Regions from separate parts of the Legionella pneumophila subsp. pascullei genome, predicted to be linked through region 2. Evidence: riboswitches for the same ligand, from Rfam matches in the RefSeq annotation. Region 2 holds a riboswitch; the other holds the start of a gene.

Region 1 (16,578 bases), 1.1 Mb from region 2:
ATTATTCCAGGAACAACAGTCTATGTAATGGTTGGTAATAGTTTAAGCCAAATATTTGCAGCCAATCAGACGCCCAATTTTAGGATCATATTTGAACTACAAATATTAGGTCCTCTGCTCGCATTGGCTGTTTTGTCTCTAATGCCAGCACTTTATCAATTCTTAACTCGCAAGCATCAGAATCATCAAAATTTCTTAGATATTAGGCAAGTAATAAATTGTGATTTAGCCATTATAGGTGGTGGAGCTGGAGGTTTGAGTTTAGCTTCTGGTTGTTCACAATTAGGGCTTAAAGTCGTTTTGGTTGAGTCTGGGAAAATGGGAGGAGATTGTTTAAATTACGGTTGCATCCCATCCAAATCATTACTTGCGGCAGCCAAGACGTTTTATTATGCAAAACATGCAACACATTTTGGAGTACATACTGAGGCGATAAAAGTTGATTTTCAACAAGTAATGCAACATGTGCATCAAGTCATAGACAACATTTCTGAACACGATTCTATCCAACGTTTTGAATCATTAGGCGTGCAAGTTATTAAACAGGTAGGGAAATTTTTAAATTCTAATACCATACAAGCTGGTGATAGTATCATTAAAGCAAAACGTTTTGTGATTGCAACAGGTTCTTCCCCATTTATCCCACCAATTCCTGGATTGGATACGGCCCCTTATTTCACCAATGAAACGATTTTTGATTTGAAAGAACAGCCTAAGCACTTGATTGTCATTGGTGGTGGCCCTATTGGTTGTGAACTTGCTCAAGCATTTGCTATGCTGGGCTCTCAAGTGACTCTGCTGGAGGGATTGAATCTTCTTCCCAAGGATGACCCTGATTGTGTAACTGTCCTCCGTACTCAGATGAAATCGATGAATATTCTCATTTATGAACAAATCAAGATTACGCAAATAAATTCTCATCCTGATACGGGTATCTCTGTATGTTTTGAATTTCAGAACACGCAATTCACTATTACAGCCAGTCACCTGCTCATTGCAACCGGACGTCGGGCTAATGTAGATCTCCTTGATTTGGAAAAAGCGGGTATTAAATTCACCAGCAAAGGCGTTGAAGTAAATAAATATTTACAAACCAGTAACAAAAAAATCTATGCTCTGGGTGATGTAACAGGGTTTTATCAGTTTACTCATATGGCTAGTTATCAGGCTGGTATCGTGCTTCGTAATATTGTTTTTAAATTACCGGCTAAAGTGGATTATAAGGCGATTCCATGGGTCACTTATACTGATCCCGAATTAGCTCATGTTGGACTAAGAGCCAGTGATGCCTTAAAGCATCCTGATCTCCAAATAACTGAGTGGCCATTTATGGCTAATGATCGTGCGCAAACCGAGCGCACTTTAAATGGAAAAATAAAAATCATCACAGACAAGAAAGCAAGGATCCTGGGAGTTACCATAGTTGGTCCACATGCTGGAGAACTCATTTTACCTTGGATTATGGCAATTCGTGAGAAAAAAACGCTCCGAAGTTTTACAGATGCTATTGTTCCTTACCCTACCCTGAGTGAAATTAGTAAACGTGTTGCGGGTGAGTTTTATGCTCCTAAATTATTTTCCAATAAAACCCGTACATTGGTTCGCTGGTTGCAAAAAATTGGATAAAGCGGCAAGCTGCTTAATTTAACCTTAAATGGCGTTTGACTTCCTTTTCATCGGATAAAATTTCAATAACTCGAGCAATCCATTTTTTGTTATCTGCCCTAACAAGCACATTGGTACGGCCAAATAATTTTTTATTTAATTTGCAATGGATCAGAGAAGCCAGCATTTTGTTGCAAGCAACAGAGAAATAGGCGCGGTCTTTACTGAGAACTTTCAGATGATGTTGAGTTAATAATTTTCCAAAAGGGATATTAGTATGAATTATATCAGTAATAAGTTTCTCTGGCAGTTCTGCAAAATTAATGTTAATAGCTGCTAACTCAACGGGAATGACTTCATTTTTCTTTTGGGCAAGATCTACATTATTTCTCTTCTTATTTATGTCTACATACAGGATGATAATTCGAGAATATGTGTTGTTATGCGGATTTGTAAAGGCGCTAATTACTTTAATCCTGGAGGTGCGCTGATAGTATCTTTCCAAAGTGGTTGTCATTAATGGTTGTGTGAGTAAGTAATTATAGGGAGACATTAAACTATCTTTGCTTAATATAGTGCTCATTTTAACAATATTGAACAGACTATCTGTCTGATTTGTATTTATTGATTTAGCTGCATGAGATAAGCTCCCCAATACTCCTAAACAAAGAAACAACATAATATTGTGATTGATTGCTCGGATGGAGATTTTTAAACTCATGCAATTGATTAATAAATGAATCATTTTTAGTATTACCTTACTTTTAAGTCAGAAAATAATGTAAAAACAGTCCAATGCCATAAGATAAAGAGGCTGTAACAGCACCAATGACCAGTGTCTCAAAACCAGAATATAGCCAGGATTTGGTCGACCAGTGGCTTTTGATCGAACCGATGACAAAAAATGTAATTGCAGTGAAAAAACAAGACCAGATAAACGGATTGTTCATGACCAGTACGTAAGGGATTAGTGGAATAATTCCAAAAAATAGAAATGCGCTAAAAGTATAAAGCGCCGCTTTAAACGGGAATCTAAGCGAAGCAGGTAATCCATATTCTTCTTGTAGCATGGTCTTTATCCATAAGGCTCTGTTGGCTGTAATTTCATCAACAATCTGATCCAGTGTTTGATCATGCAAGCCTTTATTTTGAAAAATTTGTTTTATTTCTTTTTTTTCACCCTCGGGAATAAACTCGATGTGTTTTTCCTCAATTGTTTTATAACGCTGATATTGATCTACCTCAGATTTGGTACCTAAATAATTACTTGCAGCCATTGAAAAACCATCAGCAAGCAAGTTGGCAAAGCCCAAAATTAGAATAACTAAAGAAGATAATTGCCCACCGACGACACCGGAAACAATGGCAAAAGTAGTTACAACACCATCAATTCCCCCATATATCCAATCTCGTAAATAATTTTGTGAGGGAGTCTGCGTTAATCGCTCTCTGATTTCTTTTTGCGAATGTCCATGCTCTAAATTTTCCATAGCAGATCCTTCCCCTCGTTTATTATTTATTAATTATCAATACTGTCAATAATATCGCTAGTTTGACAAAGCATATAATTAAATTTAGTATATTTGAGTTTATTAGATGGCGCGGGGTGTCGGGAAATCCGGCTGAGAGTTACCCGTTGAACTTGATCTGAATCATATCAGCGTAAGGACGCCTTTAAAAAAACCATGGCCTTTTTAAGGCATGGTTCCCTTTTGCCATCTCCATAATATTTAAAAATAATAACATAAGGAGTTATGGCAATGTCATCACTAAAATCCAGGGTTACCCTACTACTTAATTGGTATACCAACCCTTATCATACCCCAATACTTGTGGCGCAACAATTGGGATTTTATGCAGAAGAAGGCATCAAGCTCGCCATTTTGGAACCCGCAGATCCCAGTGACGTGACCGAAATCGTTGGCCTCGGAACAGTAGATTTTGGTGTAAAAGCAATGATTCATACCGTTGCTGCCAAAGCAAAAGGTTATCCAGTTACTTCCATAGGTACACTTCTTGATGAGCCACCAACAGGACTGATTGCTTTAAAGTCAAGTGGCATAAATTCTTTCCAGGATATTGTTGGTAAACGAGTAGGTTATATTGGAGAATTTGGCAAAAAAATTATTGATGATTTGGCCAGCCTCGCTGGCATTGATCCGACAAGCTATAAAACAGTACGTATTGGTATGAATGTCACAGATGCCATTTATCGGGATGTTATCGACACCGGTATTGGTTTTATTAACTTTCAAAAAGTTGAATTGGAACATCTTTGCGGAGAAACTGTATTTTTACGCATTGATCAATTAGCTGGTTTAGGTTGTTGTTGTTTTTGTTCAATACAATTTATTGTTCCTGAAACAACATTAAAACAACCCGAATTAGTTAAGGGATTTCTCAGAGCAACACAGCGCGGTGCAGCCTACACAACAGAAAAGCCTGAAGAAGCCTATGAGTTATTATGTCAGGCTAAACCTCAGTTGCGTACCCCCTTATACCAAAAGATCTTTACAAGAACATTACCATTTTTTTCGCGTACATTAATTAATGTTGACAGAGATTGGGATAAAGTTGGACGCTATACCAAGCATCTAAACATTATTGATGAGCACTTTGATATCTCGCAATGCTATACCAATCGTTTTTTGCCTGATACACCTTATTCTGATTTGAAACCAATCGCTTGTTGCCTTGAGAATTAATTATGCGAGCAGGCATTGCAGGCGCAGGGATCATGGGACGTCTGTTGGCTTTTGCATTACATAATGCGGGCTGGCAGGTATCCCTTTTTGATCACTCTAATGAAAACATGAATTGCAGCACTGCAGCTGCAGGTCTATTATCGCCTTTTTCAGAATTGGATAAATCAATCTTATTGATTTCCAGCCTGGGTCAAGAATCTATTAAGAATTGTTGGCCACGCATTATTGAGTACTTACCTGAGTCCGTGTATTTTCAACAATCTGGCACTCTGGTGCTATGCCATCCCGGCGATCATGCGGAATGGATTCACTTTAGCCGGCGTATCCTGAATCAACTCAATCAGAATAATTGTGTTTTTCAAAAATTATCTCATGAAAATCTTATTACGCTTGAGCCTGAGCTGACGAAGTTTGAAACCGCTTATTATTTTCCAAATGAAGCACATATCGATTGCCAAACACTAATGTTGTCTTTAAAAAAATATCTCGACTCTCTTGGCATACCTTATATTGCCAACTCCCCAGTGCTGTCGATTAAACCAGGTGAGATCAATACAAAAGAGCAGAGATATCATTTTGATGTCGTTTTTGATTGTCGTGGTTTGGGAGCACAAACGGTATTTCCTGATTTACGTGGCATTAGAGGTGAGCTCATTTGGCTTCATGCACCAGGAGTCCAATTACATCGCCCTATACGTCTTCTGCATCCAAGGTATAGTTTATATCTTGTACCCAGACCAGGAAATCTTTACCTCATAGGTGCTAGCGAAATTGAAGCAGAAGATTTTAGTCCTATTTCCGTGCGTACAACTTTGGAGTTATTGACTGCTGTGTATTATTTACATGCAGGCTTTGACGAGGCTCGCATCATAAAAACGGTGACCCATTGCCGTCCAACTTTAACAAATCATTTACCACGCATTAAATTTGTCGATGGGCTTATAGCAGTCAATGGACTTTATCGTCATGGTTATTTAATAGCCCCAGCCTTGGCAGCAGAAATTTTACGCGGCGTGACATCCAATTTTCAGCATCTGAATCATCCAGAGCTTTGGGAGAGCTATTGTGATTAATATTTATTTAAACGATAAAATCTATACCATTCAATCCTCATTATCCTTAAGTGCTTTTTTAAAGCAGCTTAATTATACCCAACAGCATTTTGCTGTAGCGATAAATAATCATCATGTACCGCACAATGCTTATGAAACTACAATTTTGCAAGCGAATGACAGTATCGATATCCTCTTCCCTATGCAAGGAGGTTAATGATGTGGAGTTTGGCAGGAAAGGAATTAAGTAGCCGCTTACTATTGGGTACTGCATGTTATCCTTCATTAGAGCATATGCAGCAAGCGATTGATAATTCGGGTACAGAAGTTATTACGATATCAATTAAGCGTCAGACTTCTGCAGGAATAGGTGGAGAATCTTTTTGGCAAGCGGTAAAAAAATTAGATTGTCATCTTCTACCGAATACAGCCGGCTGCCGTAATGCAGATGCTGCGATTTGCACAGCTGAAATTGCAAGAGAATTATTTAATACACCCTGGATAAAACTGGAAGTAATAGGTGATGACTATAATTTGCAGCCTGAACCTTTTGAACTAATCAAGGCAGCCAGGGCTTTGATTGACAGAGGATTCGAAGTTTTTCCTTATTGCACTGATGATTTGGTTTTATGTCAAAAACTGGTTGATGCAGGCTGTAAAATTTTAATGCCCTGGGGAGCTCCTATAGGCTCAGGTAAGGGTTTAATTAACCCATATGCTTTGGAAACCTTGCGTTATCGATTTCCTGATATCACATTAATCATTGATGCGGGTATTGGTAAGCCATCTCACGCTGTACAGGTGATGGAATTAGGTTTTGATGGTGTGCTTTTAAATACTGCCGTCGCTCTTGCCAATCATCCTGCGATCATGGCAACTGCATTTCGCCATGCCGTTATTGCAGGTTATCAGGCTTTTACAGGAGGAATGATGCCTGCTAGAAATGTAGCACACCCAAGTACTCCATTAATTGATACTCCATTTTGGCATCAGGTAAGCAGTTTATGAAAAAACCCATTGTTTGGACAATTGCCGGTGTTGACTCATCCGGATTAGCTGGTATCCATGCTGACATGGAAACATTTAGTAACTTGAATGTCAGGGCTTGTTCTGCCATCACCGCGGTAACCGCACAAAATGCTCACTCAATTTTTGCAGTAGAAGCGATATCCGGTGACCATGTTGCTGCTCAATGTAGTGCTCTGAAATTAAATTTTAAGCCCGATGCTATTAAAATTGGTATGTTAGGTTCTACTTCAAGCTGCGAGAAAATTATTTCCTTTTTAAAGGATTACGAAGGGTTTGTTGTTCTTGACCCAATAATTACCTCCTCCTCAGGAGCAGACTTGTTTTTTTCAGATTTAGAGGAGCACAAAAAAAATCTAATTAAATTGTTTCCCTACGTTACTATTATTACTCCTAATAAGATAGAAGCAGAAACCATTTTAAATCGGAACATTTCTTCTTATCAGGATGTAATAAACGCAGCCACTGATCTGCTATCAATGGGAGCTAAGCAGGTTTTACTGAAAGGAGGACATGTCAAAGATAATTTATTCAGTCAAGATTACTGGACCGATGGGAAAGAGTCGTTTTGGATTGCAAATTATCGTTTTCCTGAAACAAATTACCGTGGGACAGGTTGTGTTCTTTCTTCAGCACTCACAGCTTGTCTTGCGCTTGGTTATTCAATGAAAGACGCTATCGTTATTGCTAAAATGTATGTCAATCGTGGAATACGTCAATCCATTGAGATTGATAAGGAGACTTCTCAACTATTTCATGATGGTTGGCCGGAAGACGAGGTAGATCTCCCCTATTTATCGCCAAGACCTTTAATTAAACTAATTCCTTCATTTAAAAAATGTTCTATGGGTTTTTATCCCATTGTAGATAGTAGCTACTGGCTAGAAATATTATTGCCATTGGGAATTAAGTACATACAGTTACGAATAAAGGAAGCTCCTCAAGACCAGTTAGAAGAAGAAATAAAACGGAGTGTCCTTTTGGCAAATCAGCATAATGCCACATTATTTATTAATGATTACTGGGAGCTTGCTATTAATTATGGTGCTGCAGGAGTTCATCTCGGGCAAGAGGATCTGGAAAATGCTGATATCGATAGAATTAATCAATCAGGATTGCTTTTGGGTGTAAGCACACATTGCTACTATGAAGTTGCCAGAGCCCATGCTCTTAATCCTTCCTATGTCGCTTGCGGCCCCATTTATGAAACAATCAGCAAAAAAATGCCTTTTCAAGCTCAAGGAATCACACGACTTGAACGTTGGCGAAAAACACTTCGTTATCCATTGGTTGCCATTGGCGGCATAACTTTGAAGAATCTTTCTGATGTCTTAAAAACCAAAGTTGAGGGTATTTCAGTGATATCCGCCATCACAAAAGCACCAGAACCCTTAGTCGCAGCCAAACAATTTTTAACTCAAATGAATGAATCCTATAATGAATAAATCAAATTTGGTAATGAGCGAATTAATCCGTTATTCTCAACAAATCAAGATGGAAGAAATTGGTTTGGCAGGACAAGAAAAACTTAAAAATTCTCGCGTGTTATGTATTGGGCTTGGCGGATTGGGTTCTCCACTTTTAGTTTATCTTGCAGCAGCAGGTGTTGGAGTTTTAGGCATTGTTGATGATGACATTATTGAATTAAGTAATTTACACAGACAGATTCTTTATAATCATACTCATATTAATAAAAAAAAGGTTGCTGCAGCAAAAGAGCAACTTCTGGCTATTAATCCATTGATTCAAATTGAATCTTACTCCAGAAGATTAACAGAAGAAAATGCGGCTGAGATAATTAGCCAGTATGACATCATTGCAGATGGATCCGATAATTTTTATACGCGATATTTAATTCACAGTATTTGCTTTGAGTTGGAAAAACCCTATGTTTATGCTAGTGCCTCACATTTTCAAGGGTATTGCTCTATATTCCACGGCAAACAAAACCCCTGTTTCCATTGTGTATTCCCAATTTCCATAAACGATACCAATATGCCCAGTTGTGAGGGCAGCGGGGTCATTGGTACTTTACCTGGGTTGTTAGGCATTATTCAGGCAACAGAAATAATCAAATGGATACTACAAATAGGCAATCCATTAAATAAACGCTTGCTTGCTATTAACTTGCTAACCATGACCTTTAAGAACATCATTATTTCAAAAAATCCCGATTGTGAGTTTTGCATTCAAAATCAGCCAATTAGAAAACTAATCAATCCTATGAATTGTTCAACTCAAATCGATTCAAGCCATTATAGAATAACTCTTGACGAATTTTATAAATTATATACAAATAAGAACAATATTCATCTAATCGATGTTCGTAGTATAAAAGAACATCAAATACAGAATGTAGGAGGCATTGTGCTTCCTTTAGATGAATTGCCTCAGCGCTTACATGAACTAAATCCTAATCAGCTTATTATTTTGTATTGTCAGACAGGTAAGCGAAGCAAGATAGCTTTAGATATACTTCTCAAGTCTGGATTTGCTTCTGTAAAATATTTAGAGAATGGTTTAAAGGGAATAACTGCGGATTGGTAATAAAGAAAATGAAATTTAGAATAGCTTGTTTTTACCTTCGGCAATATTATTTAGCAGATAAGCTAGCCGACATCCAGCCAGAAGTATCTGTTTTTCTGTGATGTTTTGAGTATTTAATTGATATTGCTTAGGGGGCACTTGATAAGCTGAAACCTTATAAACTTTAGTCAAAGCCAATTGGTGTGATGCATTAATCCATTGTCGCGGATTGTTTTCTTTAGTAGCTGATTGGCAAGACCATTTCTTTTCTAATTGCCTTGCCTTATTCTTAATCTGGAAAAATTTCCCTTGACCAATCAAAATACCACCGCCATTATCCCAATATTGATGCAAATTATTCCCAATAGAATTTTTACCTAGCTGAAATAAATTTCCACCCAAATCACCATTAGGTAATTTTTTACTTACCTTTGTAACGGTATGCAAAGGCTGATGAATATCTCCGACCAGATGTACCAATATGCGTAAGCTCAATTTTTTATCAGCAATACTGGCTTTATTGGAAGACAGCACAGCAATCGCCTGATTAATTCCCCAGAGCGCATTAATATCTGATAAAGCTGGCAATGCCGTTTCATCCCTGGAGAATGGAATATCAATGTAATGTAAAGCATCAAACCAATGAACATCATGTGCTCTTATGGAGTCTAGCCAGGAAGCTGATTTTACAAAATTGATATTAAACGATGTTTTGGTTTTTGAATGTGAATATAAATTACACATACGCTTGGATTGAGGTGTCAAATTATCGTATGCGATTTGGGCTACCAGTTGGTGCCCTATCGCATTCCACGAATAACCAGCATTAGTTATAAATAAAAAAAACAACAGGAATAAGTTTCTTATCATTTTTAACTCAGGTAAGGGGACCAAGCCGGCTCCTGAACATCGCCTTCACGAGCAGGAAGTCTCATTCTAATTCGCCCATCAATTGATACAATGCCTAAAACCCCTCGGTCCTGATGACGAGTAGCATAAAGCACTAACCGACTATTTGGAGAGACTGATGGGGATTCATCAAGGCCAGAAAAAGTTAAATTGGAAATCGGGCCACCATCTGTGTTTTGTACACCAATATTAAATTGTCTGTCTTCCCTGTGCAGCATGACAATGTGCTTCATATCTGGAGTATAAGAGGCGCGGGCATTATAATTGCCTTCGAAAGTGACTCGGTTTATCTGGCCATCAGCCAATGATAAACGATACACTTGAGGCGACCCTCCCCTTCCTGAAGTGAACAATAAACTGCGACCATCAGGAGAATAACGTGGTTCTGTATCGATAGAATTACCAAAAGTTAGTTGTTTCATAGCACCACTGCTCAAATCAACATCGTAAATTTTGGGTGTACCGCTTTTGGATAACACAACTGCCAGATGACGGCCGTCAGGTGACCATGCGGGAGCTCCATTAATCCCTGGGAAGCTCGTAATTAAACGACGCTGACCTGTTTCAACAGAGACAGTAAAAATTTCAGCTTTTTTCTTTTCAAAAGAAACATAAGATATGGATTTACCATTGGGTGACCATGAAGGTGACATAATAGGTTCTGAAGAGACGAGTAAGCTTTGAGGATTGTGTCCATCTGCGTCTGCAACCTCCAGGGAGTAGCGAGACCTTCCACCACTTCTTTGCACTGAAATATAAGCTATCCTTGTGGAGAATATTCCCCTTTCCCCAGTCAGTTTTTGGTATACCTCATCACTAATATGATGAGCTAAAGCCCTTACCTGATTGGCATTGATTTGGAAAGTTTTTGTCAACAAAATATTGCCATTAGCTACGGCATCAGCCAGAGTAAAACTCACTTCAATCCGGTTCCCAACTTGATTAACTCGGCCAGTAACCACACTGTCAGCTCCCAGTTGACGTAATGTATTCACAGAAGATTGAGAATTCGCTCCTTGTGGCCCAGAGATAATTTTAAACTGTCCTGATATAGTTAAATCATTCTCTATGACACCCCCTATTTCTTTAGCCGCCGCGTCTGAGCCAAAAGAATTGATGGCTATTGGCAGGGCTGAATTAATTCCTTGAGTTAGTTCCAAATCAAGAGCAATCACTTGACCAGTAAATAACAGCAAGAAAAGTGAAATAATTCGATTCAACACGAGCTTTACCCCCTAACTTGTTCTGGACGAACGGTTAAACTGATATCGCGAAACAAATTAAATGTTTCAGCGTCTTTAGGCACGGGAAGCGGCGAGGCCTTGTATATTGCTGTTTGTGCTGACCTATCTAACAAAGGATCACCACTACTGCGAGTTAGAGACACTTCCAGTACAGTTCCATCAGGAGCAAGACGTATCCTGAATTGGCTCGACAGAGAACTGTCAACATTTTCAGGTAAAATCCAGTTGCGTCCGATCGCATTGACAATAAGTGCCTTATATTTATCAACTTCACCAGCTATTCGTGCTTGTCTTTCCGCATTTTGGGCTGCCTGTTGGGCAGCTGCTGCTTCGGCCTGTCTTTTTCTTTCTATTTCAGCTTTTTCTTGTTCTGCGCGGGCTTTCTCCGCTTTCAGCTTTTCAGCTTTCGCTTGTTCTGCTTTAAGTTTCTCAGCCTTCTCTTTTTCTTCTTGTTTTTTCTTGTTGAGCTCGGCAAGTTTTTTCGCTTCCAACTCCCGTTGTTTAGCCAATTTTTCGTTTTGTTTCTTTAACTCTTCGATACGTTTAGCTTCTAACGCTTTTTGCTCAGCCAATTCTTTTAACCGTTTTTTTTCTTCTTCAGCTTGTTTTTTTCTGGCAATTGCAATTTTATTCGCCTCTTCCTTCAATCTTGCAATTTCTTGCTGCTCTTTGATTCTTTGTTGTTTGGCTGCCTCAGCTTGCCTTAATAATTCCTTTTGTCGGTTGAGTTCCGCTTTCTTTTGTTGTTCGCGTTCTTGCTTCAAACGATTCACTGTTTTCATTATTTCTTTATTATCGACACTGACCGCTTTTACTACCTCCTGTTGAGAAATAGTTGGTTGTATCATACCAGGAGAATTTTTAGACTCCATGGTTAACACAGGTCTTTTGCTGCTATTATCTGTTAAAAGCAATACAACTAAAAAAAGATGAAGTATGACAGCAAAAAGAAATGCTTTTCTGTAGGTAAGATCACTTATCATGCTCGCCCCTCTTCTCCTGCTTCGGAGTCAGTAAGCAATCCAACTTGCTCAGCGCCTGCTTGCTTTAAGAGTGCCATCGCTTGGACAACTTTCCCGTAAGCAACACCCTGATCTCCCTTAACAAGCACATTAAGTTTTTGGCCTGACTGTTTGGCTAACTCCAGTTCTGCAGCAACTCGTACTAATAATGCCTGAGCTTCAATAGGCTCTGTTGGTGTGCTACTAATATTTAAAAAATAACTGCCTAATTGATTCACTGAAACAATGATGGGTTCTCTGTCAGCGGCCTGTAAAGTTTGACTGGCTGCCTTGGGCAGATCTACTGTAACACCTTGTGTCAGCATTGGAGCTGTAATCATAAAAATAACCAGTAAAACCAACATAACATCAATGTATGGCACTACATTAATTTCTGAGATTGGACGTTCACGATTGGTTTTAGATCGATTCATTTTAAGTCTTATCCTCTAGGTGAACCAGAAGTTTGTTGTTCAATTAAAGAAATTAGTTCTTCTTGAAATAAATCATATTTATTCAGCAAAGTATTGGCGCGCGTCGTATATCTGTTGTAGGCAATAACCGCTGGAATTGCAGTGAATAGTCCTAAAGCTGTAGCTACCAGTGCTTCTGAAATACCAGGCGCTACCATTGCAATAGTCGCTTGTTGAGCATGTCCCAAAGCCTGGAATGATGTCATTATACCCCAAACTGTGCCAAATAAACCCACATAGGGAGAAATAGATCCTACTGATGCAAAAAAAGGTAAATGTTGTTCCAGCTTTTCTGCTTCTTTGGCATGACTTATCTGCATGACTCTTTGTATAGGCTCAATAGCTACCGCACCTTGTTTTCTACAACGGACAAATTCTTTAAAACCAGCGTGAAAGATAGCAGCAACGCCTTGTCTCTCATCACTATTGCTGTCTACATCAGCATATAGTTTGCTTAAGTCTCCGCAATCCCAAAATCTTCTGGTAAAAGCATCAGTCATTTGTTTTCTACGATTAAAAAACCATGCTCTTTGGAAGATTAATGTCCATGAAATTACTGAAGCAATTAACAATATCAGCATAACGGACTTTACTACCAAACCCGCTTGCATAAAATACATGAGTACATTTGCTTGATTAGCCACCATTAATCTCCATACTGAAAGGTTTAGTTATTCATTTCTCATAATATTAGGTAGTCGTTTGGGTTTTAAATTTCTACCAACGCAGACTACTTGAACACTAGCCCTACAAATTAATTGTTTATGTTGATTAGATATCTCTTGGTTAAATAGAAAACTACACGCTCTAAATTCTTTAATTTCTGTTCTAATTGTTAAGTGATCATCTAACTTGGCCGGAAAGACATATTTTATTGTCAGTTCATGAATCGCAAATAAAACATCTGATTTTACGAACTCACTTAGAATTAAATCGTTTTGTCTTAATAATTCAGTTCGAGCTCTTTCCAAATAACAAAGGTAGTTAGCATGATAAACAATCCCCATATAATCAACATCTTCTGCATAGACTCTAATGTTATGCTGATGATTTGATATAAAATTCATGAGTTATTCCTGCTCGATCGCGTTAAAACCAAAATGCTGATATGCTTTCGAAGTGGCTATTCTACCGCGAGAAGTGCGCATTAGAAAGCCTTGTTGTATTAAAAATGGCTCCAAAACATCCTCAATAGTTCCTTTCTCTTCGCCAATAGCAGCTGCAATGCTATCTATGCCTACTGGACCACCGTTGAAATGCTCTATCACTGCTAACAATAATTTTCTATCCATTAAATCAAATCCATGTTGATCAACTTCAAGCATTTCCAAAGCTTGTTGGGCCATATCAACAGTAATGATGCCATTTCCTTTCACTTCAGAATAATCTCTTACTCTTCTTAACAGGCGATTAGCAATGCGTGGTGTTCCTCTTGAACGTAATGCAATTTCTCTGGCTCCTTCCGGTTTTGTAGGGACACCAAGCAAATGCGCAGAGCGAGCTACAATCCGGGTAAGCGAATCAACAGAGTAATACTCCAATCGTTGCACTATACCAAATCTATCCCTTAATGGCGAGGTAAGTAATCCTGCTCTTGTTGTAGCTCCAATCAATGTAAAAGGAGGTAACTCCAATTTAATAGATCGTGCTGCCGGCCCTTCTCCTATCATGATATCCAACTTATAATCTTCCATAGCCGGATAAAGAATTTCTTCTATAACAGGACTTAGTCTATGAATTTCGTCAATAAATAGTACATCATTTTGTTGTAAATTCGTCAATATAGCAGCAATGTCACCTGCGCGCTCAATCACTGGCCCAGAAGTTTGTCTGATATTAACTCCCATTTCGTGAGCTATGATATTCGCTAAAGTAGTTTTGCCAAGACCAGGTGGGCCAAAAATAAGAACATGGTCTAAAGGATCGTTTCGCTTTTTTGCCGCATTGATAAATATCTGCATCTGTGAACTTACAGAATCTTGTCCTACGTACTCACTCAAACTAAGCGGCCTGATAGCTCTATCTATGGCTTCTTCTGAGACAATACTTTGACTACTGATTAGGCGATCACTTTCGAGCATAAGAGGTTTTGTCAGGTTCATTCGAATGAAAGCATTTTAACATATGTTTATCTAATAGCAGATCTTTGTAAGCTTATTTATTTAATAATTAAATGGAATTGAGGATTTATAATTTTATAGGGATCACAAAGCATGGTTCTCATTCACAATATCCATAAGCTGTTTCCGAGCTCTAAATATACGAGAGCGCACAGTTCCTATGGGACAATGCATTTCTTTTGCGATATCCTGATATGTTTGTCCATCAAATATATGCCGACCATAACATAATCGCAGCTCTTCAGATAAACATAACATTGCCGCTTCTAGTTGTTTCTCAAACTCTAGCCCAATTATCTCTGATTCCGGAGAATTATAGGGTGTAGAAAATTGCTCATCCATATATTGTATTTCTGAATCAATATGAAAATTATTGGTGCGAAAATAATTTTTAATAGTGTTTTGAGTAATTTTATATAACCAGGTTGAAAACTGACTGCGCTCATTAAATAAGGGTAAATGTCTAAATACTTTGATAAGAACTTCCTGAGTCAAGTCATTGACATTTGTCCAATCATGAGTATAAAAATAAATCATTTGTCGAATTTTATCTTGATAGCGCTCAAATAGTTTATCATAGGCCAGCCCATTACCTTTTTGAGCCAATTCAATCAGTGATTCATCGCTTAAAGAGGTTTCAATATTCATAACTTCCTCATTATTCCTTTATTTGTTATTACGTTCGAATATGACAAAGCCTAATCAATGCCTGGTGGATTTATTTTAATCATTATGTATTATTATATACTACTTTTTATTGCTGTTTAGGTGTAATAATCGCAATTGATAGCTAGGTATCTGATCATTAAATAGAATTAACAACTGATTTTTTTTATCTGAAGATAATCGGATCACCTGGAATAGCATATTGTGAACAAGAATTCTTAGCTCGTCATAATGATGGACAGTACCATCAATTGTTTCTAGTAACCACGTATGATTTTGTAAATATTTAATTTCTTTAATTCTTTGGCAAACACTTTGGTTAGTTACATCATTTTTAAATTGAATAATAATAAGAAAAGTTAAGGCACCTTCTATTAACACAGGTAAGGAAGAATATAAAATTAATGCAATGGTGCACAAATAAAGAATAGTAATTAATCGAAGATATACTTTGGATTTACCTGGATTAATCACTGTTTCTGATGAATGATACAATTTCAAGCAACTCTTTTTCGGGCTTCTCATGCCCCATTAGCCAGGCATATAAGTTAGGGTCATTATGAGTTAATAAATTATCAAATGCTTTTAACTGACTTTCTGTAAGTCGATCAATCTCATTGGTTATGAATTTCTGCAAGACAAGATCAAGCTCTAGCATTCCTCTCCTGCATTTCCATAATAACCGCGACTTTTCTCTGTTGTCCACAATGGATTTCCTCTGTTATCTCACGATAAATTCAACATAATTCTAATTACTCAATAATTAATATCTGATTTTGAGAGACCAAATGATACACTACTCCGTATTATAAACAACATCACTGATCTTGATATGAAAACTATTTTAGAACATTTAGTGAATAATAGGTCTTTCACAACATTCCACTCTATAGAGTCTGAATTATTATTAAATAAGCAGAAAAACTATCTTTTTGACTTATCTTATATGGGAGTCATCGATTTATTTGGAGAGAAATCAATAGATTTCCTGCAAGGGCAATTCACTTGTGATTTACGATTGGTATCCGATGCTTCAATGATTCAGGGGGCCCAATGTAATCTTAAAGGGAGAATTCTTTCCTTGTTGGATATTATCAATTGGCAAGGAATAAAATTAGTTCTACCCAAGGATTTAATTGAACTCACTCAAAATTCATTAAACAAAGCAGCCCTACTTTCTCGTGTTAAAATTACTACAAATAATAGCTATAAAGTTTTAGGTTTTTATTTACAGAATGATAATGATCAAAT
Region 2 (16,578 bases):
CAAAGTGAACACGAGAAGTCCTCCGCTCAATCCATTATTCGCTCTCTGACTTCAGAACTTAATCAGCTTAAATTACAACTGCAAGAACAAGAAACATTACAGCTCCAGTTAAAAGAGCTCAAAGAGAAAATACAAGAACAAACGACTCTATCCAAGCGCTTAGGGGAGGAGTTACAACTGCAAAAGAAAAGCAACTTACACCAGGAAGAAACCATTCAAAGAATCACCAAAGAAAAATCATTGGCTGATTCTTCTCTTGAGTCGCTGCGAAAAGAACTGTATGAATTGACAAAAAAAGAAAACTCTCTTAATAAAACGCTGGAAGAAAAACAATTACAAGTACAACAGTTAGAAAAGCAATTGTCAGAGAAAGAAAAGGAAAATCTTACTCTGAAAAAGGCCATCAAACAAAGTCAGCATGAAAAATCTCTGGATAAGTCTACTATTGAGTCTCTGACCTCAGAGCTTAATCAGCTTAAATTAGAACTGCAAAAACAAGAAGCATTACAATTGCAGTTAAAATCTTTAAGAGAACAAATTCAAGAGCAAACATTACTTGCAGATGGATTGAAAGAAGAGCTACAAAAACAAAAGAAAAGCAATACAAACCATGAAGAAACCATTGAAAGGATCACTAAAGAAAAATCATTGGCCGTTTCTGCTCTTGAATCGCTTCGAAAAGAAATGCATGAATTAACTCGAAAAACCGAAGAAAATCAACTTAAATTGACAAAACAAGTTCATTCTCTTAGCGAGCAACTTGAAGGGAAACAATTACAAATCAGGGAATTTGAGAAGCAATTACAAGAAAAAGAAAAAAGAGTTGAGCAAAGTGAGCATGAGAAAACTTCTGCTAAACGAACCATAGCTTCTCTTAGGGAGCAAGTAAACAATTTAAAATTGCAATTACAACAACTGGAAGAAGTCATTCAGGAGAAAGAAAAAGGCTCCTCTTTGATAAGCCAGCAATCTAAACAAATTATGACCCTCCAAGAACACACAGAGGAACAAAAAAGACAATTAGAAGAATTGAAAGTAAAAATTCAGGAACTTCTATCTGAAAATCAAGAGATTGGAAAGCAAAAACACAGTTTGAGCAAGGAAAATTTACATAACAAAAATACAGTTGAAGATCTTAAGAAAAAATTGACTGAATTAAATATTCAATTGGAACAATTGCATCAATCTTCAAGTGAACAAGAACAAACCATTAGAAAATTGAGAGAAGAACTCATTAAAAAAGATTCTTCGCTTAAACAAAATGAGGAAATGCAATTAGCTCAAAAAAATCTGCAAGAGGAAATTGATCGTTTACAAAAAGAAATTAAAGAACAAAAATTAAATATAAATCAATTACAATCTGTCATTGCCCAGAGTAAGGAAGCTGAAAAACGCTATCAGGAAGCTTTACAACAGAAAAAAGGAATTTACTTTGCGCGAATGGAAAGAGTGTCCTCTATCTATTGGCAAATACAACAAATTGAACAAAAGGCTAATGAATTAGAAGAAAGAAAGGAAACAAAAGCATTTACAGCTGCAAAGACACTCGCAACACAACTTCGTTTAGAGATTAAAAATTATCTCGATAATAGTGAGTCAGACGAAAAAAGTGCCTTAAACTCATTCAAAATAAATGCCAAACGGCATATTGAAAACTCGAAGGAAACGCTAAATCAACATCGTGAAGAATGGAAGTACCTGTTAGCCAATGTCACTTTAGGGGTATTCTTGCTTGGAATCGGTTACCTCGCCGCTATTTTGATTAACAGAGCAACAACGGGCAATTACACCTTTTTCAGCCAAACCAATAGTGGGAAAAAATTGGACGAGTTGGAAAAAGCGATTTCTTCTACTCACTCCGAAACATTAGTTTATGGATAATCTTCTCTTTTTGGCATAGGGTGACTTAAATTCATCCTATGCCAAATAAATACATTTGAGCATAATAAACTGGATATAAGAACAAAGAATCTTTCCAATTGGCAAATCAGCCATTCTCTTTTACCGGGTTAAATCAAATTGTGCCAAGGGAAAATAATTACTTCCTTTTTTATCAGGCCTACTTTCAATTAAAAAAAATTTATCTATGGGAACTGGTGGAATGAGAGGAAATTTCATTTGCAATAACTGGTAAAGTTTCGAACTGAAATTCACGACTCTACCTACAGTCAAATGCCCTCTGAAAGGACGTTTTTCTACAGGATAATTTAAACCGTCTATCACCTGGCCTATCATTCGAGACAAATCCCTTAGCCTATCTTGAGGGCCTACAGATAAGGAAATAAGTCTTGGATTTTTGGGAGAAGGAAACCACTCCAAAAACCCCAACTCCAAATCAAATTGCTTTATATTATTAAGTTGATTACTTACTCTTTCAGTCAAGAACTGAATGTGTTCTGTTTCCAGTTTCTGTAAAAATTGCAAAGTGATATGCAAATGGATTGGTTTTGTCCACCTTATGGAGTGAACTGGTGCCATTTGCTTCAATGACTCCAGATTATTCCAGATATTGTCCTGGACCGATGGTGGTAGTGAAATAGCAAAAAAAGCACGTATCGCATTCATGATATTCATCGTCTATTGGAAAAATATTGGAATTCACAAAGCAAGCTTATAAAAAATAAGCTATTTTGCCAAATTAATCTTTAAGAACGCTGCTGTTTTCAACTTTTTGCTGCCTGTCAACAAATCCCACTATTTTTATGTCAAACATTGTTATTTTTTGAATAGATTAAATAAGTATAACCCACCCTACTATAATTGTAAGATAGAGGATAAAAGCAGGATCAATACCCATGCATGCCATGATAATGGAAAAGCCGGGATGTACATTGCAATATCAGGAAGTCAATAAACCAAATCCAAATGAAAATGAACTTTTAATTAAAGTATCGGCTTGTGGGATTTGTAGAACTGACCTGCATGTAGTCGATGGTGAATTGAAAAATCCCAAAATTCCACTTATTCCGGGCCACCAAATTGTAGGAACTGTTGAACAGATTGGTTCCTCTGTGAAGCAATTTGCGATTGGACAACGAGTTGGAGTCCCTTGGTTAGGCGGAAGTTGCGGGATCTGTAATTTTTGCACTTCTGGTCGGGAAAATTTATGTGATCAAGCCTGCTTTACCGGATATCAAATAGATGGAGGCTTCGCTGAGTTCTGTGTGGCAAATTACCATTTTTGCTTCCCTATTCCCGAGGGGTACCCGGATCATCAGGCAGCACCATTATTTTGTGCTGGTTTAATTGGATATCGTGCCATGTTAAAAGCTGGTAATGTGGATCATTTAGGTCTATATGGATTTGGAGCAGCAGCACATATATTGATTCAAGTAGCTTGCCAAAAAGGAATAAAAGTTTATGCGTTTACAAGCCCAGGTGATCAGGAATCTCAAAAATTTGCATACCGATTAGGCGCAGTCTGGGCTGGAGATTCCACGCAATCACCACCTCATCCTCTTGATGCAGCAATAATTTTTGCACCTGTTGGTGCATTAGTACCCCTGGCTCTTCGCCATACTGTGAAAGGAGGTATTGTTGTTTGTGCTGGTATCCATATGTCAAATATTCCCAGTTTTCCTTATGAAATACTGTGGGGTGAACGCACTGTTTGTTCAATTGCCAACCTGACTCGCAAAGATGGGGAAGAATTTCTATCCCTCGCTCCTACAATTCCAGTTAAGACAGAAGTTCTAACCTATCCTCTTATTGAAGTTAATCGAGCTCTGGATGATTTAAGGCATGGCAGGTATAGAGGAGCTGGGGTTATTGTTATGAAATAAAGCTATAATTATCAAAAGCGATTACAACAAACTAAAATCATTGGGGGAATGTTTGATTGATTGTAAGGAATATTCAAATCATGAACACTCTAATGACCAATCTTGAACACCCTGTCCAAATTCCAAGTGGCCATTATTTTCTTAATGGCTTGCTCTATATTCCTGAGAATGCTCAAGGGATAGTATTGTTTGTTCACGGCAGTGGAAGCAGTCGATTTAGTGTCCGCAACCAATTTGTTGCGCAATATTTGAATCAAGCCTGTCTGGCTACCTTATTATTTGATTTATTAACCCCAGATGAAGAAAACATCGATAATTACACGCGTGAATATCGCTTTAATATCCCCCTGCTTGCATCACGCCTCGTAGAAGCAACTCACTGGTGTCTTAATGAGCTTCAATCCTTCCACTTGCAAATTGGTTATTTTGGTGCAAGCACAGGAGGAGGGGCTGCCCTGGTTGCAGCGGCTCAAGTACCAGATAAAATCAAAGCGATCGTATCCCGAGGAGGACGTCCTGATTTGGCAAGAACGTATTTATCATCGGTTAACGCTCCTACCCTGTTGATTGTAGGCGAATGTGATGAAGTAGTAATTGAATTAAACCGACAAGCCCTAGCAAAACTAAACTGTAATAAACTATTAAAAATAGTCCCTGGTGCAACTCATTTATTTGAAGAACCCGGCACTTTGAAGGAAGTGGCTCGCCTCGCTCAAAATTGGTTTAAGCAATATTTAACCCTACCAAATAAAGACAAAAACAATTAAATTCAATCATTGTGAAATAATTTTATAATAATTGAAAATCATTTGCTCAGATACTATATTTACATTGATAAGCTGGTGAATATTACTTTAGGTGTTATTAACAACTAACTGATACGTCAAATTATGGAATAAGGAGGTGACATCATGGGCAGCTTAAGAAAACATCAACCAGGTAAAACAACTGATCTTCTGATGAGTCCATTTTTAAGACTTCAGCAAGAGGTCAATCATGCTATGAGTGATTTTTATAATTTATTTGACCCTCAAAGAAGTGCCAATCTTGAGCAATTCGAGCATATTTCTCTTACTCCGTCTTTGGATATCGTTGAAGATAAAGATAATTTCAAAATAGAAGTAGAAATGCCTGGTCTGGGTGAAGAAGATATTAAAGTATCTTTTTGTGAAAACAGATTAACCATTGAAGGAGAAAAAACAACTTCTAAAAAAGATGAAAATAAAAGTTATATCAGTCGTGAAATTAGTTATGGGCGATATGAACGCACCATTTCCTTACCGCTATCTGCGGATGTGGATAAAGCAACAGCCTCTTTCAAAAAGGGTATGTTATGGATAACAATACCTAAAAAAACCGAAGCGAAGAAAAATGTAAAAACAATTAAAATTGAAAAAGCAAAATAATTAATCCAGTCAGGGTCAGGCTCCAAAGCGATGGAGTCAGCCCCCTTGTTACTTCTTGACTTTATTTTCCCAAAAAGTAGTTAATAACATAAGAATAATACCTATGAGAGCGCCTATCGCTGCCCCAATACCCGGTTCTTTTAAACTTCCTATAGCGGCACCTAAAATAATTCCAAAGGATATTTCAATACTAATCCATAATGAGCTTATTAATACTTCGTGTATTTTATTGCGAGAAACTGTTTTAGGTAAATGAGGTTTTCTGTAAACATGAAAGGTGGTAACCAGGCCAGTAATCGCCCCGCCAAAAACAGCCCCTATAACCACTCCAATAATAGCCCTGGCAACCATATTGAGATCAAAAATACCTATATTAAAACCAAATAACTGGTTAGGGCATTCCATACATATTTTAAACGCGCGACCAATGAATCCACCGGAAAATAGTCAGGAAGCACCGCCACTCACCCCTCCCAAAAGTGCCCCGATAAACCACTGCAATGTAGACATTAGGATTATATATGATGTTCTTTATTGTCTTAATAATACTCATATTCAAATGATATTCTTTAGTAAATTGGTTTATAACAAATAGCTTATCTCATGTTTCTTTTATGTCACAAGCTGTATCAAATGCTGAACGCTGACTGGAATTTATTATTGTAAAATTTGAATAAAACAATAAATTGACAATGCTGTGCAAAGCTCAAATTAAAAATTAGTTTCATTGATCCAAATTCCTTTTATGATAATTTAATTGAAACAACCCATCGATTGCTCAAATTACTATGAAATTTCCTTTTCAAATAATCGAATTAACACACCCTGTTTCACCTGATTCTCCTGGCTGGGATCTGGATTGTAGATTTACTCACAGTAATTTTCTTGATTATGAAGAATGTACAACGGAGATAAAATTCAGAGTTCAACAAATACACTCACCATTGGGGATTGGAACTCATATGGATGCTCCAGCTCATTGTATTCCAGGAGCTGCCTCTATTACTGATCTTGATCTGCACTCTAATTATCTGCTCACACAAAGTGTGCTGATTAATGTCAGTCATCAGGCGGATGAACATTATCAGATTTGCACACAGGATATCCTGGATTTCGAAGCAAGATATAGGAAATTAAAAAAAAATGAGTTTGTGCTTTTTTATACCGGGTGGGAGAAACATTGGTCTAATCCTAACAAATATCGCAATAATTTGATTTTTCCGAGTATTAGCGCTCACGCAGCCCAACTATTGCTTGAAAGAAATATTGCTGGCATTGGTATAGACACGCTTTCTCCCGATACTGCAGACTCAGGTTATCCTGTGCATCAACTGTTATTACAAGCAGGTAAATACATTATTGAAAACGTTGCCAATGCGAATTGCATGCCACCCGTTGGAGCCTGGACTCTTGCCCTACCATGGAAAATAATCAATGCTACTGAATCACCAGTCCAATTGATCGGACTGGTGCGATAATTTATAGTTGATTGATTATTCAGTAGGTCTGCTTCCTTTTAATTAACCCTTATATTGAAAAATTGCCAGGGGTCAGATGAGTCCACTTCTTCAGGATAGAGCTCCCCTCTATTTTTTAAAGGGGTCCAATCCGTGTAATAACCACCGACTTTTCCAAGATACGGTTTGGCAATATCAATAATATATTGATGATCAATTTCCTCTGGTTCTACGATACCCTCATCAGGATGCTCTATTGCCCAGATTATTCCAGAAATCATGCTGGCGACAACTTGTAAACTGGTTGCATTATTATAGGGAGCAATTTGCCTTGCTTCCTGGATAGAAAGGGTTGAACCATACCAATATGCCCCTCTTTTATTACCCATCAACAACACACCCAATTCATCACACCCATCAATGATCTCGTTTAAAATCAGGCGATTCTTGTTTTGTGGTTTCCATTCATTACTTTTTAATTCAAAAATAGAAAGCCTGGCATCCGGACAAGGATTATAGGCATAGTGAACTGTTGGCCTATACAATAATTCTGATCCATTTTTTAATGTTAAAAAATTGGTAAGTGAAATAGTTTCTGCATGAGTAATTAAAAATCCGTGAAAAGCGCCCAATGTTGGAGTCCATGAACGAACCATTACACTAGCGCTGGGGCGAGACAGATAGATCGCACATTGAGGTCCATTACTATGAGAATAAGCATCATGTGGCCAATGAGCTTCATGACTACCCCACCCGATTTCAGCAGGTTGCAGCCCCTCCAAAATCAGACCGTTAGCAGACCAGGTATTAACGAATTCATCTGGTGATTTTGGAGGGTAAGTTACTTGAGAGTCTTGTTCTGCAACGTGAATTACTTTAATTCCCAAAATCATTGCGAGATTAGCCCATTCTGATGCTTTTTGAGGCCTGTCAATGGTAAGGCCATTATCCTTTGCAATATTCAACAAGGCCTCTTTAATAAAATGGGAAACAAGCCCCGGATTGGCTCCGTGAGTAATTAAAGCTGTTTTTTGGGTGTTATCCTTTAAGCGAAGTACTTCTTCTCGCAAAGAATAATTGGTTCGACGGTTAAGGGCCAGCTTCTCCATGACAAATTCTTCTTTCCATGGCTCAGTTGCTGCATTGATATACAATGCCCCTTTTTGATTACAGAGTGTGATCAAAGCAAGACTTGATATGCCGATTGACACATCAATTAAAAAATCGTTTTCTCCCAGAGCACTACCAATCACCTCAAGATAATTATCAGGAGTAATCTGTTGTAACTTGAATGAAACTCCATATTTTTGGGCAACCTCAATTCTTGCCCGTTCATCGGCAATGATTGTCACTTGTGATGGTTTGATATCAAATCTATCAAAGATTAAAGGCATTAACGCCTGACCAACGCAACCAAATCCCAATAAGACAAAACGATTTTTAAATAAAATTTTTTTTGTATTATGATTCTTATCCATGATGAATCCTTAACTTCCTGACCCAGTTTAATCCGAACTTTCAATATTCAACAACTTTTCAAGAATGATCATACCCAACAAACACCAAAAACTTTCATCTGGCATACTAATATTGTAGTAGCTATGTTGAATTCAGACAGCCTATTGAGCAAAAAATTAGAGATATCAATTCCCTGGTTGATTTTTACTTACAGGACTTACATGATCTTTAATAAATCCATTAAAATGGAAATTAGAGTTTTACTGGAAAACCAAATGATCCATATTGCGCTTTATCAACCAGAAATTCCACCAAATACTGGTAATATCATTCGACTCTGTGCCAATAGCGGAGCACAATTGCATTTGATTCACCCATTAGGCTTTACTTTGGAAAATAAGCAAATGCGACGAGCCGGTCTTGATTATCATCAATGGGCTTCAATATTGCATTATGAGAATTGGCAAACCTTCCTGCAGTCTCATTCGCAACGACGGTTATTTTGCTCTAGCGCAAAAGGAAAAGTGATGTATAGTGACATCGATTATAAGGAAGATGACATGGTATTATTTGGCCCGGAATCTTGTGGCTTACCTCAAGAAATCCTGAACCAATACTCAACCATACGGATTCCCATGAGAGAAAATAATCGTAGTCTCAATTTATCAAATGCTGTAGCAATCATATTGTACGAAGCATGGAGACAAATGGATTTCAGCATGTAAGCATTAACGTGATAATGCATCTGACAGCGACGACCGTGATGAAAGAGACAGGTTATGCAAGCAGTAGTCTATTATAAACGGGACCTATACCCCCCCAAGATGGAAGCAAAAGTGTTTTTAATGCGGGAGTTTATATAAACTAACTGACTGAATTAAAGATATTTTTTAACAAAGAGATTGGAAGGATTCGTAGGTCCTGATAAAGATGAAACTCCAGCATCCTCCATCACTTCCTCATAAATTAATACCAGTGCGGCACCTTGATGAACTTCCAGACTAATTTCTGATTTTTGTGTTCGATTGAAACAGGAATTTTTCCCGGGAAAAGAAAGAGAGGAGCGCTTTAGCTCCCATTTCAGACCATCAGAAGAAAGGACAACTTCTGGAATCCCTATTAAGGAGATTTTAGTCTGGAAAGGTAAAGTGAAATTAACCTTCAATTTTTCCTTGACAACAAAACCTTTGATTGGAGGTGAATACAAAAGACAGTTTGTTTCCATAAAAATATTGATGTTATTCAGAATATGATCCAGGTACCCTCCATTTATCCCTACAACGATAGCCGGCAATAGATCATTAGTTTTTAAATAATCCATAGCCTTTTGATAATCCGTACTCCCTTGGTCTGGTAAATGAAGAAAAGAATGGTTCTCCAACAAAGCAGGCTGGATAGAGTCCAAATCTCCAGTAATTAAATCAGGGAAGATACCCTGGTTACATAACACATTAGCGGCACCATCAGCAGCAATGACCGGCAGCCTTTTATTATGAAAAAAGGAAGGGGCGGGCAAATCACCATTAAGACATAAAATAGAACGATAGTCTTTAAAATTAATTACATCGAGCATCATAACGTCTTTTTAATAAAATCATCAGAAGACTTACTATCAAACCCACAACATTGGAGCTTGTTACAAAAAATGAGTTTGTGCTGCTTCCATAAATGATCCAAGCCAGCGAACAAATGAGATAATTCACTAACATCATCATGGAAAGGTCTTGAGTTGATTTGGTTTTTAAGGATTTAACGATTTGCGGTAAAAGTCCAATAAACGAGGTAATAAAAGCAACTATTCCAGAAAAAATAACAATTGACACATTTTCCTCCGCTCAGATTAATGAGATCAGGTTCAAAGGGTTGGGCAATCCTCTCAGCCAACTAATCAATTGGCACCCCTAATGTTGGATACTTAATTTTATCACGAAATGAACAGACCGCAATTTAATCGCTATAAAATAACTCTTTATAATTGAAATGATATTGAAAATTACAAAACAATCCTTTCTTTTATCATCGATTTATGATTAATTAATAATCCTTTAGTTCAAAAAAAAAAAAGGAATTCACCCCCTGCGCAACTCTCAAATTGGTATTTTGGCAATATTTCATACAGCATCTGGAGGCATTACTATGACAATAGAACTTATTCGAAATGGAGAAACAGATACCAATAATTATGAGGAACACCTCGATTCTTTGGGATATGAAGGATTAGAAAAATCCTTGAAAGAAGATGCCAAGTCGATATGCCAATTCTTTTGTAATGAAGAGCTGGTTTTACAAGGTCTAAAAAAACTGGTGACGCAATATTATCAATTTAATCAACCTGAGAAAAAAACATTAATGCAATTTTTTGATGACTGGGGAAGTAAAAATCATTTTAACCAGGGAACCAAATCAAATGAACAGATACCTTTTGAAACCAGTCACAATTTTCATTACCCTAATCACACTCCAGTTTTATGTGGTGAATTAACTGCTGATTTATTTAATAATGTCCTTCTAAAACAGGGTTATTTATCTGCCGATATTGGAGCAGGGCCAAAGCATGGCAAATGGGCACACTCGATTCAATTTTTTCTTTTGGAAGAAGCAAGAAAGGCCGGACAATTAAAACTTCATGCCAATAACCTCTGCGAATTTATTAAAACAATCTCACAAATTCACGGGCAATACGAATCATTGAGTTTATGGAGTATACTTTTTGATTCATTTGACGAAACCTTTACCTGCCCTAATATAATTACTCAAACTTTGACATCACCATGGGATAATTCGAAAGAGGCTCTATTTTTGGCTGACAAATTAAACCATTTCCAAAAAAAATTTGAAAAAGCCGCATCTACTGAAAATAATTACAATGCCTATGGGAATAAAAAGTATCTGAGCAAAATTGATAAAGCAAACTACGTTAAATACAAGGACAAATGCGCATTACTGTGGTTTTCACCTCAAGATAAAAAAACCATTCCAAAGCCTTCCTGCCAAGAAGAATTGAAGTTTAACGAATTAAGCATATTATAAGCGGATATCACTTTTTATCAGTAAATTTAGAATGTATTATCTAAGTCATCCCTAGATTGAATAGCAACTTTATTAAAATTAATTCAGTTTATATAAACTCCCTCATTAAAAACATTTTTTGCCTTGACCTTGGAGTTTTGCGCAAGTCCTATTATATTTAATAGTATAATATTTAATCTATTTTGGATTAAATAAACCAGGGAAAACGAGATCATGAGCAAATTCCTCGTATTTATTGGATCAATATTATTTTTTTCTTCCGTTTTAGCAGGAGATATCCCGGAAGTAGACATAGAAGATCAACAATCTGATCAGGAACTCTGCGCTCAAAAATTTTATAATCAATGCATCGCCAAGTGCGAAAAAACAAATTATGGTGATTGTACTCAAGCCTGTGAAGAAAATGCTAAAAATCAATGTCTTTACGCAGGTGAATAAGTATGACATACATTGAGGCAATTAGATTAGATTAGATTAGATTAGATTAGATTAGATTCTATAGATTTTGATAGTGAACACATTAACTCATTAAAAATAAACTATATTTCGTCATTTCATGTTATAAATAAAACATTGCATATGGAATTTTAAAATGCTCCATAATAAAAAAATTAACAAACTCGCTGTCTTTTGTGGATCTCGCACAGGTTATTCCGAAGTCTATAAACAATCGGCTGAAAACCTGGCCGATGTTCTAAGCAATAGTGATATTACCCTGGTTTATGGTGGCTCAAAAAGCGGTTTGATGGGAATAATAGCGAATCGCATGTTAAAAAATGGTTCGAAAGTTATTGGAATTATACCAAAATCTCTGGTTGACACAGAAAAAGCGCACGATGACTTAACGGAATTACATATTGTTAATTCAATGTATGAAAGAAAAGTATTGATGTGCAAATTTTCTGATGGTTTCATTCTACTACCGGGAGGCTCTGGTTCTCTTGATGAGTTTTTTGAAATGTTTACTTTGGTTCAATTGGGATACCATAAAAAACCTTGCTGTATACTTAATGCTTCAGGTTATTATGATTATCTTTTGCAATTTTTAGACCATGCAGTTAACCAAGGTTTTTTACCCCCAAATCATAGAGACATGATTATTATTGACCAATCACCAGATACATTAATTGACAATTTATTTGAAGTAATCAATAACCGCAAGTAAGAGTTTAGGAAAATTAATAACATAACAAGGAGTTAACCAATGCCCAAAAAACTGCTTATAATTACTTTCTTATTAAATATGACATGGTACCCAAGCCATTTTGCCTATGCCTCATCAGAGGAAATACCCATACTTGGGAAAACGATGACCCAGGCAAAACAGCAACAAATGACTCCCAAGCAGGCATTGCAACGTTTAAAAGATGGCAATCAACGCTTCTTGAGCAATAAACCTTTAGCACGAGATTATCTACAACAAGCCAAGCAATCAGCTTATGGTCAATATCCTTTTGCGGTCATCTTGAATTGCATGGACTCGCGCAGTGTTCCCGAATTCTTTTTTGATCAAGGATTGGCAGACCTATTTACCTTACGCGTTGCGGGTAATGTTCTCAACGATGACATTTTAGGAAGTATGGAATTTGCAACAAAAGTAGTGGGGGCACGTTTGGTAGTTGTCTTGGCTCATACTTCCTGCGGTGCTGTTGCAGGGGCGTGTAAGGATGTCAAATTGGGGCACTTGACTGATGTTATCAATAAAATCCAACCTGTTGTAAAACCAAGCATGGAAAGCACGGGCATTGATAATTGCTCGGATCCCAAACTGATTGATGACATGGCTAAAGCGAATGCTTTGCATGTTGTGAAAAATATTTTAGAACAAAGCCCAATTTTAAATGAATTAGTCAAGAATAAACAAATTGGGATTATAGCGGGCCTTCATGATATTAAAACAGGGAAGGTGACTTTTTTTGAAGAAAAACGTTCTGTTCCTGAGTAAAGCAAGTTGGCAGTTGCCAACTTGCTTTAATATTTCCTTTCAAAAGCAAGCCGAATTTGGTTACAATCGTATAATTTTTTTGTGAATGATTCTTATATGCCTAAATCACATAATTCCATTATATTCCTTGGTTTGCTTTCTGCATTTTCTTTGCTTACGTTTGATCTTTATCAACCATCACTGCCTTTCATAACGAATTATTTTAATATCACCCCAAGTATGGGGCAATTAACCTTAAGTATTTATTTGTTAGTCTATGGTATGACTCATCTCTTATGGGGGCCACTTATAGACCATTTTGGACGCCGACGCCTACTCCCTGGAAATCTTTTATTAGCCTTAATTGGCAGTTTAATGTGTGCTTTTGCGCTAAATATCACCATGCTGATTTGTGGTCGTGCCATACAAGGATTCGCCTTGTGCTGTGCCAATCTCATTGCCTATTCTGCAGCACGTGATTTTGAAGACACGATTGTTCGTGCCAAAGTGCTGTCCTATATTTCCATGACCGTTTCCGTTTCACCGATTGTTGCTCCTGTAATTGGTGCTCTTATCTTTCATCATTTTGGCTGGCAAGCTAATTTTATAGTAATGGCAGTTGTATCCTGTATTCTATTGATACAAACCAAACTCTCCTTATTAGAATCCCCTTTCTGGACACCTCCCCAAGAGCAGTTCTCGGTAAAAAAAATACTCAATGAGTATAAATCCATACTCAATATACCTTCTCTATGGTGCGCGTCATTTATTTTAATGTTTGGTATATCTGCTGTCATGCTCACTGTAATCAACTCCTCTTACCTCATTATCGAGGTACTCAATTACTCTCCTCTTGCCTATGGACTTATTTTTATTCTGAATGGTTTAAATATTATTTTTGGAAACTATCTGGGTATTTGGCTTCGTGACCGATTACCCATTATAACCACCATCTATTTGGGGAACTGGTTCATTATTCTTGGTGGCACAGCGATGTTGATTACTTCCAAATTATTTGGATTTAGTCTGTTAGCATTGTCATTTTCATTAATTGCTAACTTGGGAATTAGTGTCAGTGCTGCTCCAACGATATCCATCGCTCTGACGGACTTTAAGCAAAATGCAGGCATAGTTATGGCTTTTATGAACACCATACGTTTAATTGGCCCATCTCTTTTAACTATTCTAACCGGCTATTTGTTGATAAGGAATCTTGACGCTCTTCCACTGGGATTAATAGGTTCAGGAATTGGAGCCCTCTTTTTCTCATGGCATTTTAGCCGATTGACTACTGAATCGAGAAACTCGGATATGGATAGCAAAGAGGCGGTGACCTAACAGTCTGTTAACGCCTCCATATTGGATATAAAATTTTTTACATAATTCTCTTGAAACACAGAGCTGCACATTGGTTCTGTGAAGGTAAAACAAAGCATGAGTTGATCATTAAGAGTAAGAACATTGAGTAAAACAGGTATGTCTGCATTTTGTCGGGATGTACAAAAATAACTTTTTTCCCATTTCAAATGACCATATTCAGTATTAAAAGGTAACAAACCAATATTGGTTACGGTCACCCCCATTGAAAAGCGATCCCTATGACCTTCCCATAATGACAAGGCATCAAGAATATCCTGCTTACTGTGATGAACTGGAAATATAGCATCACCAGGCAATCGCTCTTGTTTTAACTGATGATCGTAATCTCTGGCAAGCTCTAAAATACCTGATTCTATACTTACTTGTTTATGATACGTAGTTACCACAGATACATAACAACCAAAATAGTCTTCTGGAATCACAGGTTCACACCACTTCCTTAAATTAACCGGGGTGTGCAATGTTGTATCTAAAGGTTGATCGAGAACTTTTGTTAATGTCATTAAGGACAGCGCATTAATTAATGCATTCAGAGAAAAGTTGTGATTTTTACTGAAAGCCAGAAGCGCTCCAGTTTGTTTCACTGTAACAGGGTAATAATGATTTTTTGTAATTCGTTCGCCAGGAGGGACATAATTTTGGTAATAAATCGGAGTAGGCAAAAATGCAGGAGGCAGAGAAGATTTTTGCCCTTTTTTGTGTTGCACCAGCTCCTCAACAGGGGGATAGAGAGGGAATGATGGCTTTGAATCACTTTTCTGGTAAATTCTAAAGAGAGTATCGAAAAAATAGGCTACCGAGACGCCATCTCCAATATTATGCCCTGCGATTAACAGGATTTCATGAGAATTACCGTGTTGGTTATGGATAAGAACTGTTCGCCATTGATAATCTTGATTGCGGGGAGGTCGATTTAATTCTAATTCAATCACCTCTTTCCAGACAGAATTTGAAGTCCTGTTTATGATTTGAAATGGTAAATAAACAGTATCACCTTCCTCTATATTAAATTGACACTGTTTATTGCTTTTGATCACTTTAGCTCTAAGCAATGGCTGTTGGATTTGTAATAACCTGAGCGCATTGGTTAAACGATCCAAATCCAAATCAGAAACAGTGATTTTCGCAACAGCAGCGATTAAACCATTCCCATGATCTTTATCATTTCCCCATTGACATAACTCTTCCCAATAACCTAGTTTTCTGGATCCTGGTTTCATAGACTTTTTCCCAACGCCCTAGTCATGATTCTGGAAAGTCCTTTTTACAGAAAGCAATTTCCATAGCAAAAATGGTCAATAAATCATTATAACTCTTTTATTTTTAATGAAAATATAGAGCCGACTAATAATCATGCTGAACAATCCTTAAGATCCGCTGTCATTTGGAGAAAAACATTTTAGAACTCGATAAGATTATGGTCCTGACTTCGTTGCCAGAACCATTACTCTTATTAGTTCTTGCCGATTATGAGCTAAAAGTGCTTTTAAAGTACTTTTTTAGATTTTAACTTATTATTTTTCTGAGCAAAAATCTTTGATTTTTGCTAATCACGAGACCTATTACTCTTTAAGTTGTATATAGACAGCAATAAACTGTCTTTGTAATTCAGGAGCTGCTTTATGTGGTCTAGCTTTGTGCTTTTTGTAACTAAATCCATTACGATACTTTGTTGAATATAAAGATCTTTAAGACAAAAAATAGTGAATATAAACAAAATTATAAATAATAAAAGGGCCAGGAAAATAAAAGCAAATGGTCATAACTCCATTCCACCACAATCAATGTTTTTTTCTACCCAGCCATCTTAATGATTTACCGCTAACGATATATTCTTCGATATATTCAAGACTTAAATTTTTGGTTTCTGGCATGAAAATAAAAGTATAAATAAGCCCCAAAAAGCAAATACAAGCATAAATCAAAAAAGTATACTCAAGTCCCACAGCACTAAACAAAACAGGAAAAGTGAAAACAACGATACCATTAAAACCCCAATTACTAATAGAGGACAATCCCATGCCAGCGCCTCTGACATATAAGGGAAAAATTTCGGACATTGCAATATAGGGAATGGGCCCAAGGCTAATAGCAAACGAGAAAATATAAAGAGTAAGACAAGTGACGGACAAATAAGCTAA

The links. Region 2 has a riboswitch for thiamine pyrophosphate ahead of EL201_RS12700 (SemiSWEET family sugar transporter). Riboswitches for the same ligand answer to the same signal wherever they lie in the genome.
Region 1: linked by a shared signal. The riboswitch ahead of EL201_RS08005 (4-amino-5-hydroxymethyl-2-methylpyrimidine phosphate synthase) and the one ahead of EL201_RS12700 (SemiSWEET family sugar transporter) in region 2 are both predicted to bind thiamine pyrophosphate.

Annotation. Positions count from the first base shown of each region.
Region 1 covers NZ_LR134380.1:1,740,808-1,757,385, forward strand. Annotated here, with positions in the region: gene EL201_RS07990 (dihydrolipoyl dehydrogenase family protein) at 1-1,626, shown strand, start outside; gene EL201_RS07995 (hypothetical protein) at 1,640-2,350, opposite strand; gene EL201_RS08000 (VIT1/CCC1 transporter family protein) at 2,370-3,095, opposite strand; TPP riboswitch at 3,198-3,291, shown strand; gene EL201_RS08005 (4-amino-5-hydroxymethyl-2-methylpyrimidine phosphate synthase) at 3,366-4,310, shown strand; gene EL201_RS08010 (FAD-dependent oxidoreductase) at 4,313-5,383, shown strand; gene thiS (sulfur carrier protein ThiS) at 5,376-5,579, shown strand; gene EL201_RS08020 (thiazole synthase) at 5,582-6,370, shown strand; gene thiD (bifunctional hydroxymethylpyrimidine kinase/phosphomethylpyrimidine kinase) at 6,367-7,833, shown strand; gene EL201_RS08030 (HesA/MoeB/ThiF family protein) at 7,826-8,935, shown strand; gene EL201_RS08035 (S1/P1 nuclease) at 8,951-9,784, opposite strand; gene tolB (Tol-Pal system beta propeller repeat protein TolB) at 9,787-11,046, opposite strand; gene tolA (cell envelope integrity protein TolA) at 11,052-12,050, opposite strand; gene tolR (protein TolR) at 12,047-12,502, opposite strand; gene tolQ (protein TolQ) at 12,511-13,188, opposite strand; gene ybgC (tol-pal system-associated acyl-CoA thioesterase) at 13,213-13,608, opposite strand; gene ruvB (Holliday junction branch migration DNA helicase RuvB) at 13,612-14,622, opposite strand; gene EL201_RS08070 (sigma-70 family RNA polymerase sigma factor) at 14,746-15,309, opposite strand; gene EL201_RS08075 (hypothetical protein) at 15,409-15,828, opposite strand; gene EL201_RS08080 (FAD assembly factor SdhE) at 15,794-16,033, opposite strand; gene ygfZ (CAF17-like 4Fe-4S cluster assembly/insertion protein YgfZ) at 16,160-16,578, shown strand, end outside.
Region 2 covers NZ_LR134380.1:2,810,178-2,826,755, forward strand. Annotated here, with positions in the region: gene EL201_RS12650 (LepB GTPase-activating domain-containing protein) at 1-1,881, shown strand, start outside; gene thpR (RNA 2',3'-cyclic phosphodiesterase) at 2,002-2,565, opposite strand; gene EL201_RS12660 (zinc-dependent alcohol dehydrogenase family protein) at 2,796-3,782, shown strand; gene EL201_RS12665 (dienelactone hydrolase family protein) at 3,863-4,549, shown strand; gene EL201_RS12670 (Hsp20/alpha crystallin family protein) at 4,694-5,188, shown strand; gene EL201_RS12675 (hypothetical protein) at 5,237-5,593, opposite strand; gene EL201_RS12680 (cyclase family protein) at 5,977-6,666, shown strand; gene EL201_RS12685 (homospermidine synthase) at 6,705-8,123, opposite strand; gene EL201_RS12690 (tRNA (cytidine(34)-2'-O)-methyltransferase) at 8,379-8,828, shown strand; gene EL201_RS12695 (thiamine diphosphokinase) at 8,981-9,676, opposite strand; gene EL201_RS12700 (SemiSWEET family sugar transporter) at 9,660-9,926, opposite strand; TPP riboswitch at 9,913-10,016, opposite strand; gene EL201_RS12705 (LirA/MavJ family T4SS effector) at 10,204-11,133, shown strand; gene EL201_RS12715 (hypothetical protein) at 11,347-11,571, shown strand; gene EL201_RS12720 (LOG family protein) at 11,726-12,298, shown strand; gene EL201_RS12725 (carbonic anhydrase) at 12,338-13,078, shown strand; gene EL201_RS12730 (MFS transporter) at 13,175-14,395, shown strand; gene EL201_RS12735 (phthiocerol/phthiodiolone dimycocerosyl transferase family protein) at 14,392-15,657, opposite strand; gene EL201_RS12745 (sugar porter family MFS transporter) at 16,219-16,578, opposite strand, start outside.